Regions from separate parts of the Novosphingobium sp. BL-S-19 genome, predicted to be linked through region 1. Evidence: predicted binding sites of a transcription regulator. Region 1 holds the regulator's gene; the other holds the start of a gene.

The links. Region 1 encodes LexA, which represses DNA repair genes until DNA is damaged. Its sites were predicted from a motif close to GTTCCNCNCTTGTTCT; they were not measured.
Region 2: the regulator LexA is predicted to act here: its motif matches at 3,097-3,112, upstream of ACZ1JV_RS07900 (ImuA family protein).

What each region holds. Positions count from the first base shown of each region.
Region 1 covers NZ_CM145497.1:1,181,887-1,187,520, forward strand. Annotated here, with positions in the region: gene ACZ1JV_RS05130 (ComEC/Rec2 family competence protein) at 1-990, shown strand, start outside; gene lexA (transcriptional repressor LexA) at 1,154-1,852, opposite strand; gene ACZ1JV_RS05140 (molybdopterin molybdotransferase MoeA) at 1,965-3,185, opposite strand; gene moaC (cyclic pyranopterin monophosphate synthase MoaC) at 3,185-3,667, opposite strand; gene ACZ1JV_RS05150 (hypothetical protein) at 3,664-3,903, opposite strand; gene ACZ1JV_RS05155 (AraC family transcriptional regulator) at 3,956-4,798, shown strand; gene trpC (indole-3-glycerol phosphate synthase TrpC) at 4,802-5,593, opposite strand; gene trpD (anthranilate phosphoribosyltransferase) at 5,613-5,634, opposite strand, start outside.
Region 2 covers NZ_CM145497.1:1,875,074-1,880,707, reverse strand. Annotated here, with positions in the region: gene rlxS (relaxase/mobilization nuclease RlxS) at 1-1,859, shown strand, start outside; gene ACZ1JV_RS07905 (SOS response-associated peptidase) at 2,198-2,833, opposite strand; gene ACZ1JV_RS07900 (ImuA family protein) at 3,148-3,909, shown strand; gene ACZ1JV_RS07895 (Y-family DNA polymerase) at 3,824-5,359, shown strand; gene ACZ1JV_RS07890 (hypothetical protein) at 5,528-5,634, shown strand, end outside.

The DNA of each region.
Region 1 (5,634 bases):
GCTATCGTCGGTCCCAGTTTTCAGATGAGTTTTGCGGCGGTGCTTACATTGATCGCGGTGGCGAAGGCAGCGCCGGTGCGTCGCTGGATGGCGCCACGCGATGAAAGCGTGCCGATGCGAGTCTTGAGGTCGGCAGCGCTGATGCTGGTGACCGGCGTCGCGATCGACCTGGTTCTGATGCCGATTGCCCTTTATCATTTCCACCGTGCAGGCGTTTTTGGCGCGCTGGCCAATCTCGTGGCCATTCCGCTGACGACTTTCGCCGTCATGCCCCTTGTGGCCATTGCGCTCCTTCTCGACGTCGTCGGTCTTGGAGCGCCGGTATGGTGGCTTGCAGGCCACGCCATTGCGCTCCTTCTTGAGCTTGCCCACGTCGTTGCGGATATTCCCGGCGCGGTTCGCCTCCTTCCGGTGATGGGAGCGGGGCATTTTCTCCTGTTCGTCACAGGCGGTTTGTGGCTGGCCTTATGGTCGGGGAAGGTGCGTTTTCTCGGTCTCGTTCCGGCGTTTGCGGGTGTCGCCGGATTGGCGCTGATCGGTCCTCCCGACATTCTGGTGAGTGGTGACGGCCATTACATTGGCATGACGGTGGGGGATGGGCGCCTGGCTATCCTGCGTGAGAGCAGAAGCGGCTATGCGCTGGACAACATGTTGGAAGTTACCGGGCAGCGCGAACTGCCGCTCGCTCTGCCCGGACAGCGTGAGGTCCGATGCAATAACGACTTTTGCGCGGCGGCCTTCCGGCGAGGTGAGAGGATGTGGCATGTTCTGATCGCGCGCAGCGATGCTTATGTGCCGATCCCTTCGCTGGCACGGGCCTGCGGCCGCGCGGATATCGTCATTGCCGATCGCTCGCTGCCGCAAAGCTGCAAGCCGCGATGGCTGAAAATCGATCGTCCCATGCTGAAGCAAACGGGCGGGATCGTTATAGATCTGGAAGGTCAGGCGCTGCGAACGGTGGCCCAAAGCCATGGTAGCCACGGCTGGTGAGATATTTGGAGGGGTTGATCCGACTGCCTCGGATCAACCCCTCCAACTCCCGTATATCCCGTTTTCCGAACCATCCGGTGTTTTCACCCGATTGGAAAACACCCCAAGAATGTCGCGAGCCTGTGCAGCGATGCCAGTCCGGCGATCGGGTCCGTACCCCTTGTCAGTGATAGCGGCGCAAAATGCCTGCGAGTTTGCCCTGAACCTGCACTTCCCCGGCGCCGTAGATCTGGGGCTCGTATGCGGCGTTCGCCGGATCGAGCCGAACCTTTGGCCCTTCGCGGCGGAGATACTTGAGGGTGGCTTCCTCACCGCGGATGAGGGCCACCACGATTTCCCCATCGCGCGCCGTGTCGGTGCGCTTAACAAGCGCCAGATCGCCATCGAGAATACCGGCCTCGATCATCGAATCACCGGAAACCTCAAGCGCATAATGATCTCCCGAGCCCAGCAGGGCTGCCGGCACCGGCAGCGTCGCCTGACCTTCGATTGCCTCGATCGGAACGCCGGCGGCGATGCGGCCGTGTAGCGGTATCTCGATTACGTCGTTGGCCGGTTCCGGAGCCCGCGGAGCCGCGCGCAGTGCAGCGGGCGCTTCTCGCGGTGTCGCAGGCGTGGCGGCGGCAGCAGGGGCCTTATTGGTCACATCGTCAGGCTGGCGAAGCACTTCAAGGGCGCGGGCCCGATTGGGGAGACGACGGATAAAGCCGCGTTCCTCCAGCGCCGAAATCAACCGGTGAACGCCCGACTTCGATTTGAGGTCCAGCGCATCCTTCATTTCTTCGAAGCTGGGCGAGACCCCGCTTTCTTCAAGGCGAACCTGAATGAACCGGAGCAATTCGTGCTGCTTGCGCGTCAACATCTGGCTGCCTCACCTGCTTCGCCGAGATTGGCGGTCTGTTCCCTTCGCGAAGAACACATGGAGGTTCATTCGCGAACAATGAGGGAACAATTAAGCAACGAATCCGGTAGCGTCAAGCAATACCGCCATTCTGGAGCAAGTATACCCAAACCGTATCCCCGCGATTGGCAGCGGGGGCGTTGCCGGGGCGATCGATAAGAACATTGCTTGTGGCCAGAGAGACCAAGGCGCTGCTGTCCTGCACGCTATGGGCGCTGACGGTTTCGCCATCCCAAAGGCCGCGCACGAATTCGCGTCGATCGCCGCTGGGCGGCAAGGCGTCGGCCAAGCGGGTCAGCAACGGCATCTGTGCAGGCCTGCGGGCGCCGAGCAACGCGCGAAGAGCCGGCAACATGAAATGGTATGCGGTTACGAGACTGGAGACCGGATTCCCCGGCAATCCGATCACGATCTGCGCGCGCTGGCCGCGCGCTTTTCGCGCCACCAGCAATGGCTTGCCCGGCCGGATTGCCACGCGCCAGAAATCCAGATCGGCACCCCATGCTTCGAGTGCGGGACGAACGAGATCATGATCGCCAACGGAAACGCCGCCGCTGGTAACGATGACATCCGCGTCACCGGCAGATTCGAAGGCGCGGATCAGGGCGTCGAGATCGTCGCCCACCGGGCCGATTCTGTCGACCGCGACCGGAAGGCTTTGGCCCATCGCGGCGAGCATGGCGCCGTTGCTGGCGGGTATCTGATGCGGTTCGCAGCATTCCGGATCCACGGCCAGTTCGTCCCCGCTGTCGATCACGACAAGGCGCGGTATCCTTCGAACCGGCAAGTGCTTGTGCCCCGCCACGATCGCGAGTGCGGCCTGGGCGGCGCCGATACGGGTGCCGGACGGCAGGATTTCCCGCCCCTCGGGGAAGTCCATACCCTGGCGGCGTATATGTTTGTGCAGCGGGGTGGGGCCTTCGCCGGTCAAGGTGACGCGATGCTGATCGCGCGTGACATCTTCCTGAAGGATGACTCCTCCTGCGCCGGCAGGGATCAGGGCGCCGGTCGAAATGCGAATGGCCTGCCCCGGCGTGACGGCGGCTTCGTAAGGATGCCCCGCGGCACTTTCGCCCACGACATGCCAGGGCCCGGCGGTATCGCCTTCCGCAACCGCGTAGCCATCCATTGCCGAAATGTCGCGCGCGGGCTGAGTCCTCCGGGCAACCAGGGGTTCGGCCAGATAGCGGCCGAGGGCGCTGGGCACATCGACGCGCTCGACCGGCGTGGGCTCGACAAGCTGCAGCAGGCGGTCCTGGGCATCTTCCAGCGAGAGCATGGGCTGCCGGGCCATCAGATCGCGCCTGCCGCGATCCACACGCCGGACTTGCCGCCGCGCTTTTCGATCAGCCGTATCGCGCCGATCACCATGCCTTTGTCGAGTGCCTTGGCCATGTCGTAGATCGTCAGGAGGGCAATGGAAGCTGCCGTAATTGCCTCCATTTCGACGCCGGTCTTGCCTGTGAGCGAGGCCGTGGCGATCGCGCGGATGCCGTCTTCCTCGAAACGGAAGTCGACGTTGACCGCGTCGAGCGGCAGCGGATGGCACATCGGAATCAGGTCGGAGGTCTTCTTTGCCGCCATGATCCCCGCAATCCGGGCCGTTCCCAGCACATCGCCCTTGGGCGCATTGCCGGCGCGGATCGCGTCGAGCGCCTCCCGCGTCATGGTGATGAGTCCGGATGCGATGGCGAGGCGTTGGGTATCCGGCTTGGCGCCGACATCCACCATGCGGGCGGTGCCATCCGAATCGATGTGGGTGAGGCTCTTGGTCATTTCGGGCGGCTCATGTGCGTTGCAAGGTGACAGGTCGGTTGACACAGTTGACACGGTTCTGAAGTGAAATAGCGGAAGGCACCGAACTGGCGAATTTTTGCGCTTTCAACGAAAAACGGGCGACTGGTCATGGCGTTGCGATGGCAGATTTCGTCACAGTAGGACAGGAACCGCAAGGCGAATTCCGCAAGATCGGTCAGGCAGGCCGGATTCCTTCGTGCCAATACGGTGGCCATGACGCAAACCCCGAAATCACCTGGACTATTCCAGCGGCGCTATCTGGAACGGATGGCGCAGGTGGTGGAGCGGATCGAGGCTGAGCCGGACGCCGCGCTCGACCTCGAAACGATCGCGGCCTGGGCGGGGTTTTCGCCTTTTCACTTCCATCGACAGTTTCGGGCGCTGTGCGGGATGCCGCTTCAGCGCTTCGTGCAGCTTTCGCGGCTGCACCGGGCCGGAATGCAGCTTGCCTTCAAGCCCGGCACGCGGGTGATCGATGCGGCGCTGGATGCCGGGTACGAGACGCCCGAAGCCTTCGCGCGGGCATTCCGTGCGCAGCTCGGCCAGACGCCATCGGCGTTTCGGTCTTCGCCGGATTGGTCGGCATGGGAAGCGGTGAGCGCGTCACTTCAGGCAGCAAGGAGCAGAGCCATGAATGACGTGATGACGGCAAAAGTCGAAATCCGGGAATTCGCACCCATTCGCGTAGCGGTGTTGGAGCATCGCGGCGATCCTGCGCTGATCGGGGATAGCGTTCGCCGCTTTATCGACTGGCGTCGAGATGCCGGATTTACCCCGGAGAAAAGCCGCACGTTCAATGTATTCCCAACCGATCCGCGCACATCACCTGAAGATGATCACCGGGTATGGCTGTGCGCGTCCGTGCCCTCATGGTTTGTTGGCGACGATAAGGTCAGGATCGAGGAAATCCCCGGCGGGCGCTGCGCGGTTCTGGCCGTGACAGGCCCGGCGATGGATCTGGAAGGACCCGCGCTGCATCTCTATCGCGATTGGCTGCCCGGCAGCGGCGAGGCCCTGCGCGACTTTCCGCTCTTTTGCGAGCGGGTGCGCCTCTATCCGCAGGCGTCTGCGGCAGAGGCGCTTACCGAATTGATGTTGCCGCTGGCCTGAGGATCAGGCGCCGGTCAGCAGCGCGCGGGTCGCCGCTTCGACGTCAACCTCGCGCATCAGGCTTTCGCCAACGAGGAAGGTCCGCGCCCCGCAACCCGAGAGTCTTTCGAGGTCGGCGTGGGTATTGATGCCGCTCTCGGCCACCAGCAGCGTGCCTTCGGGGGCCAGCGGAGCGAGGCGCTCGGTGGTGCCGATATCGGTGACGAAGCGCTTGAGATCGCGGTTGTTCACGCCGATCAGCCGCGATTTCAGGCGACTTGCGCGCTCCATCTCGGATTCGTTGTGAACTTCGACAAGGCAGTCCATGCCGCGCTCGTGGGCGGCGGCTTCGATTTCGGCCATCAGCACGTCGTCGAGCGCGGCGACGATGATGAGGATCGCGTCGGCGCCGATCGAGCGGGCTTCGGCTACCTGCCAAGGGTCGACCATGAAGTCCTTGCGGATCACCGGCAGCGCGCACGCAGCGCGTGCGTCCATCAGGAAGTCCTCATGGCCCTGGAAGTACGGTGCGTCGGTCAGCACCGAGAGGCAGGCCGCGCCGCCGCGCTCATAGGCCACGGCATGTTCGGCCGGACGGAAATCAGGCCGAATCAGGCCTTTCGATGGCGAAGCTTTCTTGATTTCGGCGATCAGCGCGAAGCCGGTTGCAGCCTTGGCGCGCAGGGCCGCCTCGAAACCGCGCGGGGCGGTCTGATAGGCGGCATGGGCGTCGAGGTCGGCCATGGTCGCAACGGTCTTGCGCTCGGCAACTTCCTCGCGCTTGGTGTCGCAGATTTCGGTAAGCTTGTTGGACATTGTAACCCTCTCGCGCGGCTCAGGCCTTGAGCGCGGAAATC
Region 2 (5,634 bases), 690 kb from region 1:
CGGGGCTGATCGGCACCGGGAAGAAGGGCGGCAAGTTCGTTGGTAGCCGTATCGGTCGGGGTGCGGCGCTCGGGCGCGCGCTTGCGGGGCGGGATCGACTGGGGGGATACCGGGCCCGCCGCGTTGTCGTGAAGACGAGGCTGGTGAAAGTTCGCAGCGGTAGCGCCAGCGCCCTCAAAGCCCACCTCCATTACATCCAGCGTGACGGCGTCACCAGGGAGGGCGAACAGGGAGTGCTTTATGGCCCCGACAACGACCGCATGGACGGCGCCGAATTCCTCACACGCTCGAAGGACGACCGGCACCAATTCCGGTTCATCGTCTCGGCCGAGGACGGCGACCAGTATGGGGACCTTAAGCCCTATATTCGCCGGCTCATGAACCAGGTCGAGGAGGACCTTGGAACCAGGCTGGAATGGGTTGCTGTCGATCACCACAACACCGGCCATCCACACACGCATATCGTGCTTCGTGGGATCGACGATCGAGGCAAGGACCTCGTCATTGCGCGCGATTATATTGCCCATGGTTTCCGTGAGCGCGCCGTTGATCTCATGTCGCTCGATCTCGGGCCGCGCGCAGGCCACGAAATCGAGGCGCGGCTGCGTCAGGAAATGGAGCAGGAGCGCTTCACTGGCTTGGACCGCCGGCTCATCGGACGGATGGATGCCGATCGGTGCGTCTCGCCGCATGATCGCGATCCGTTTTTCCAGGCACTGGAGACGGGACGCCTGCAGGCTTTGAAGCGCATGGATCTTGCCAGCGAACTGGGGGACGGGCGATGGCAGCTTGCCGATAGGCTCGATGAAACGCTTAGGGCTATGGGGGAGCGCGGCGACATCATCCGCCTGATGCAGCGCGAGGTCACGCGCGCCAGACTGGAGCGACAGGACCAGCGCATCTATGCGCCGGACATTGGGCCGCTTGTCGGCAGGGTCATTTGTCGCGGGCTGGCGGACGAGCATCACGATCGTCATTTCCTGCTGGTCGACGGCATCGATGGACGTTCGCACTACATCGACATTGGACCCTCGACGGCCGTTGAGCCGTTGCCACGCGATGCGGTGGTACGGGTGATCCCGCGAATAGCGGAGGTTCGGGATATCGATCGCAATGTTCTGGAGGTGTCGCAGGCGAACGAGGGGCGGTATTCGATCGCGCGGCATTTACGCTACGACTGCTCCGTCACCCAGGCTTTCGCCGAGACCCACGTGCGCAGGCTTGAAGCGATGCGACGAGCGCGCTCCGATGTTACCCGTGAGGCCGATGGAAGCTGGCGTATTTCGTCCGAACATCTCGAAGTCGCAGAACGCTTCGAGCAGCGAGATGTCGCTTCCCGGCCTGTTGCAGTCGAGGTCCTGGGCTCGGGCTCGGTGGAGCGAATGTCCGGCATGGAAGCGGCAACATGGCTGGATCGTGAACTCGCCTCGCCGTCAGGACTGGCAATACGCGATGCAGGGTTCGGACGCGAAGTGCGCACGGGCCTGGATCAGCGACGGCAGTGGCTGGTCGAGCAGGATCTGGCCGATGTTTCACCGAGCGGCGTCAGATTGCGGCAGCATACCCTGGCGTTGCTTCAGCGGCGCGAATTGCTCCGGATCGCCGAGCGCCTTTCCGGGGAGCTGGGGAAGGAGTTCTCGGAGGCCAAGACCGGCGACTGGATCGAAGGCAAGGTGAGCCGCAGGATAGATGGTATTTCGGGGCGCTTCGCGCTCATCGAGCGCAGCCACGAATTCACCCTGGTTCCATGGCGGCCCGTACTCGAGAAGCAGCTTGGGCAGCAGGCCGGCGGGATCATGCGCGAGGCCGGTATCAACTGGCAGTTTGGACGTGGACGTTCCGGGCCGGAAATTTCTTGATCGGGGCTTGTTGGCGGGCAACTTTTGCGGGCGTTGCTTATGCAAAGCGCCGCCAATCCGGATGCATCAGCGGTCGCGCTTGCTGACGGGCGTTCTACATGCCCTCCATGAAAAGCGAACGTACAGCACAACGCTATCGGCAGGCCGTGAATATTGCCGGAAACACGCAGGCCATCGAAAGGGCGGGGCAGGCCCTCATCAACGCGTTATGGGCGGAGGGTTTTCGCCCGACGTCCGAACGGCGGGACCGTTTCCATTGAAGACATATATCGAAGCTGGTCTCCTGGCGGCAGCGCTTGCGCTTCCCTGGTTGGTGCGTCTGATCGCCTGATTTTCGGCTACAGCGGCAAGGACAACTGCGGTGAGGGTGCCGGCGGCTTGTCCATTTGAGACTTGTCGGACCATGGCTCGTCGGATGGCTCACGCAGCAATTCCCGCTCCCATGGATTGCAAAGTCCGTGAGCGGCGGTTGGCGAGCCGTCGGTCCAGGTCTTCCAGTTTTCGCGGCGCAGGATCACTGGCATGCGGTCGTTGAGATCCAGCATGGATTCGTGCGCGGGAACCGTCATCATCGAGAAAACGTGCCCCCATTCGTCGCTACGCCGCCAGATGCCCGCGACTGCAAAAATCTCCTCGCCGGGTACCGAGAACCAGGTCCGGGTCATCTTTCCTTTTTTTCCTTCCGGTTCGGCCCAGGCGTTTAGTGGAACGAGGCAGCGACGCCGCGCAAAGCTCCCGCGCCAGAACCTCGATCCGATCTTGTCCGCACGCGCATTGTAGATGGGGTGAGGCTTCAGCATCTCGCCGGTCAATTTGCTTGGATCGGTACGCGGGAAGCCCCAGGCCATCGCCCGGACTTGGCTTTGGGAAATTACCAAGCCGGGGTCCGTCGGTGCCACCACCTCGAGATAATTGGCCCCGCTCGACGGCTCGGTGTCGAAAAGCGCGGCGATGGCGCTAGCAGGGGTGGTCAAGCGATAGAGGTTGCAGATGGGAGCATCCTTTCAAAACCATACTACGCCCGCAGGCAGGTACAACAAAGGGTGAGCAACGCTTCTGAGGGCGGGCGCAGGCTGATTCGCTCGCCCGCTAGCCGCCACTGCCCGCTCTGTCCGGCACGGGAAGCAGCGGGTATCGACGAGGCCCAAATTTGCTCAACCTTTTTATCTGAATTCCGGGCCCTTTCCTGCCCGCGCGTTGCGATGTTCAAGGCGCGGCGTTGACTCTTAGATGAAATGGAACAAAATAAGAACGAAATTTCCATCGCAGAGCCACAAGGAGGCCCTTCATGACGGAGCGAGGGTCACCATCTCGCATTGATACCCTGCGCGCCCGGATCGCCGAGATCGAAGGCGGGGACAGGCGCGCGCGCGAGGTATTGCCCTTCGGTCTTGAAGCGCTCGATGCCAAGCTACCCGGCGGAGGGCTTGCGCTGGGTTCACTGCATGAAGTGGCCGGCGGCGCCCAGGGCGTGACCGACGGCGCGGCGGCTGCACTGTTCGCTGCCGGGATCATGGCACGCGCCGAAGGCAAGATTCTCTGGTGCATGACCAAGGCCGATCTCTTCGCACCGGCCATCGCCCAGGCCGGGCTCGATCCCGACCGTGTCATCTATCTTGAAGCGCAGGATGAGACTTCGGTGCTGGCCTGCTTCGAGGAGGGACTGCGCCATGGCGGGCTCGGCGGTGTGGTTGCCGAGGTGTCACGGCTCTCGATGCCGGTATCTCGCCGCCTGCTGCTGGCTGCGGAAAACAGCGGCGCGATCGGGATCGCGCTGCGCCGTTGGCGTAGGCGCGAGGATGCGGCCGATTTCGGGCAGCCGACAGCGGCTGCGACGCGCTGGCGGGTGACGGCGGTCCCGTCCGAGGCCTTGCCGGTCCCCGGCGTCGGGCGGCCGCGATGGTTCGTCGAGCTCATCCGGTGCCGGGCTGGCGAGAGCGCCGATTTTCTTCTGGAATCCTGCGATGCGACAGGTCGTCTCGCTCTTCCTGCCGACCTGGCCGATCGACCGGCTGCGGCGCAGACTTGGGCGACAAGCACCGCCGCCTGACGCGCCGCTGGTCCTGGCAGGTGTGGAAGGGCGCCGCCGCGTGTTGACTGCGGTGAGCGCGCCGGCCCGCGCTCTCGGCCTCCACGTAGGCATGGCGGTAACCCAGGCGCAGGCGCTGGTGCCCGATTTGCTGCTTATGGATGCCGACCCTCAAGCTGATGAGAAGGCGCTGGAGCGTTTGGCGGTCTGGTCGCTGCGCAAATACTCGCCTCTCATTGCACTCGATCCGCCCGAAGGCTTGATGCTCGATGTGACCGGAGCAACCCATAGCCATGGCGGGGCCAGAGGGCTGCTCGCCGACATGCTGCGCCGGCTCGCCGAAGTCGAGACCGCCGCGCGCGCCGTCTGCGCGCCGACCTACGGGGCTGCGCATGCGCTTGCCCGCTTCGGCGGCGAGATGTTGTGCCCTGAAGGACTTGGCATTGTCGATCCGGCAGACCTTGTCGAAGCTGTCGCGCGGCTACCGCTTGCGGCCCTTCGATTGGAGGCCAAGACAATCGAGAACCTGGCCGCGCTGGGTATTGAGGTGATCGCGGAATTGGAGGCAATGCCGCGCGCCTCGCTCGCCTTGCGGTTCGGTTCCGATCCCGGCCGGCGGCTCGACCAGATCTTTGGGAGGCTGTCGGAACCTTTCGAACCGGTCGAGGCGCCGAAACAGATCGAAGTCGAGCGCCGCTTTGCCGAGCCGATCGGCGCCCCGGAGACGATCGCGCGCTACACCCGCAAGCTGGTCGATACGTTATGCGAATTGTTGGAGGAGGCAGGGCTCGGTGCGCGCCGGCTCGATCTTCGTTTCCACCGCGTCGATAATGCCGTCCAGGCCATCCGCGCCGGTCTTGCCAAGGCGAGCCGGGAGAAGAAGCAGCTAGCCCGGCTGCTCTGCGACAGAATCGAGACCGTCGACCCAGGCTTTGGTATCGAACGCATGGTGCTGGCTGCACCGGTGATCGAGCCGCTGGGTCTTCGGACCATGTCGAGCCTCGGCGACAAGCCCGTTCCCGATGTCTCGGCGCTCGTCGATATCCTCGGCAATCGGGTCGGCGAGGAGCGACTGTTCCGCGTCGCCGCGCGCGAGAGCCATATCCCCGAGCGCTCGGTCATGCGTATCGCACCGATGTCGGATCCGACGTTGCTCCGCTGGCCCGAGCGCTGGCCGCGCCCGGCACGCCTTTTCGCAAGGCCCGAGGCGATCGAGACGATGGCGCTTTTGCCCGACCATCCGCCGGTTCATTTCGTGTGGCGCGGCGTGCGTCGGCGTGTGAAGCGAGCCGACGGGCCCGAGCGCATTTATGGCGAATGGCATTTGAGCGAGGCGGAATGGCTAAGCGTGCGCGACTATTTCCTCGTCGAGGACGAGACAGGCGCACGCTACTGGGTCTTTCGGCAGGGCGACGGCATGGACGCCGCCACCGGCGGGCAGGACTGGTTCCTGCATGGAATCTTTGCCTGAAAAACGCGGGGGAAAGGCCGAAATCAAACGAATAATGCCCTGCAGTAAGCAATCCTCGATGGGGGGATTGCTTTGAGATAGCAGCAGTTTTTCGTTTTGTTTTAGGTCGTATGTTGTACCGCGTACGACAATCGGGCGCGGCGGATCAGGCGTTTTTTTGGGGGGAACATGCAAGCTAGGTGGTACAAGTGGGGTTCTCGTGTCGTACGTTTGCTGCAATTTGGCGCGGCGGGTGTTGCAGCGACGGTTCTCGTCAACTTCCAGCCCGACGTGGT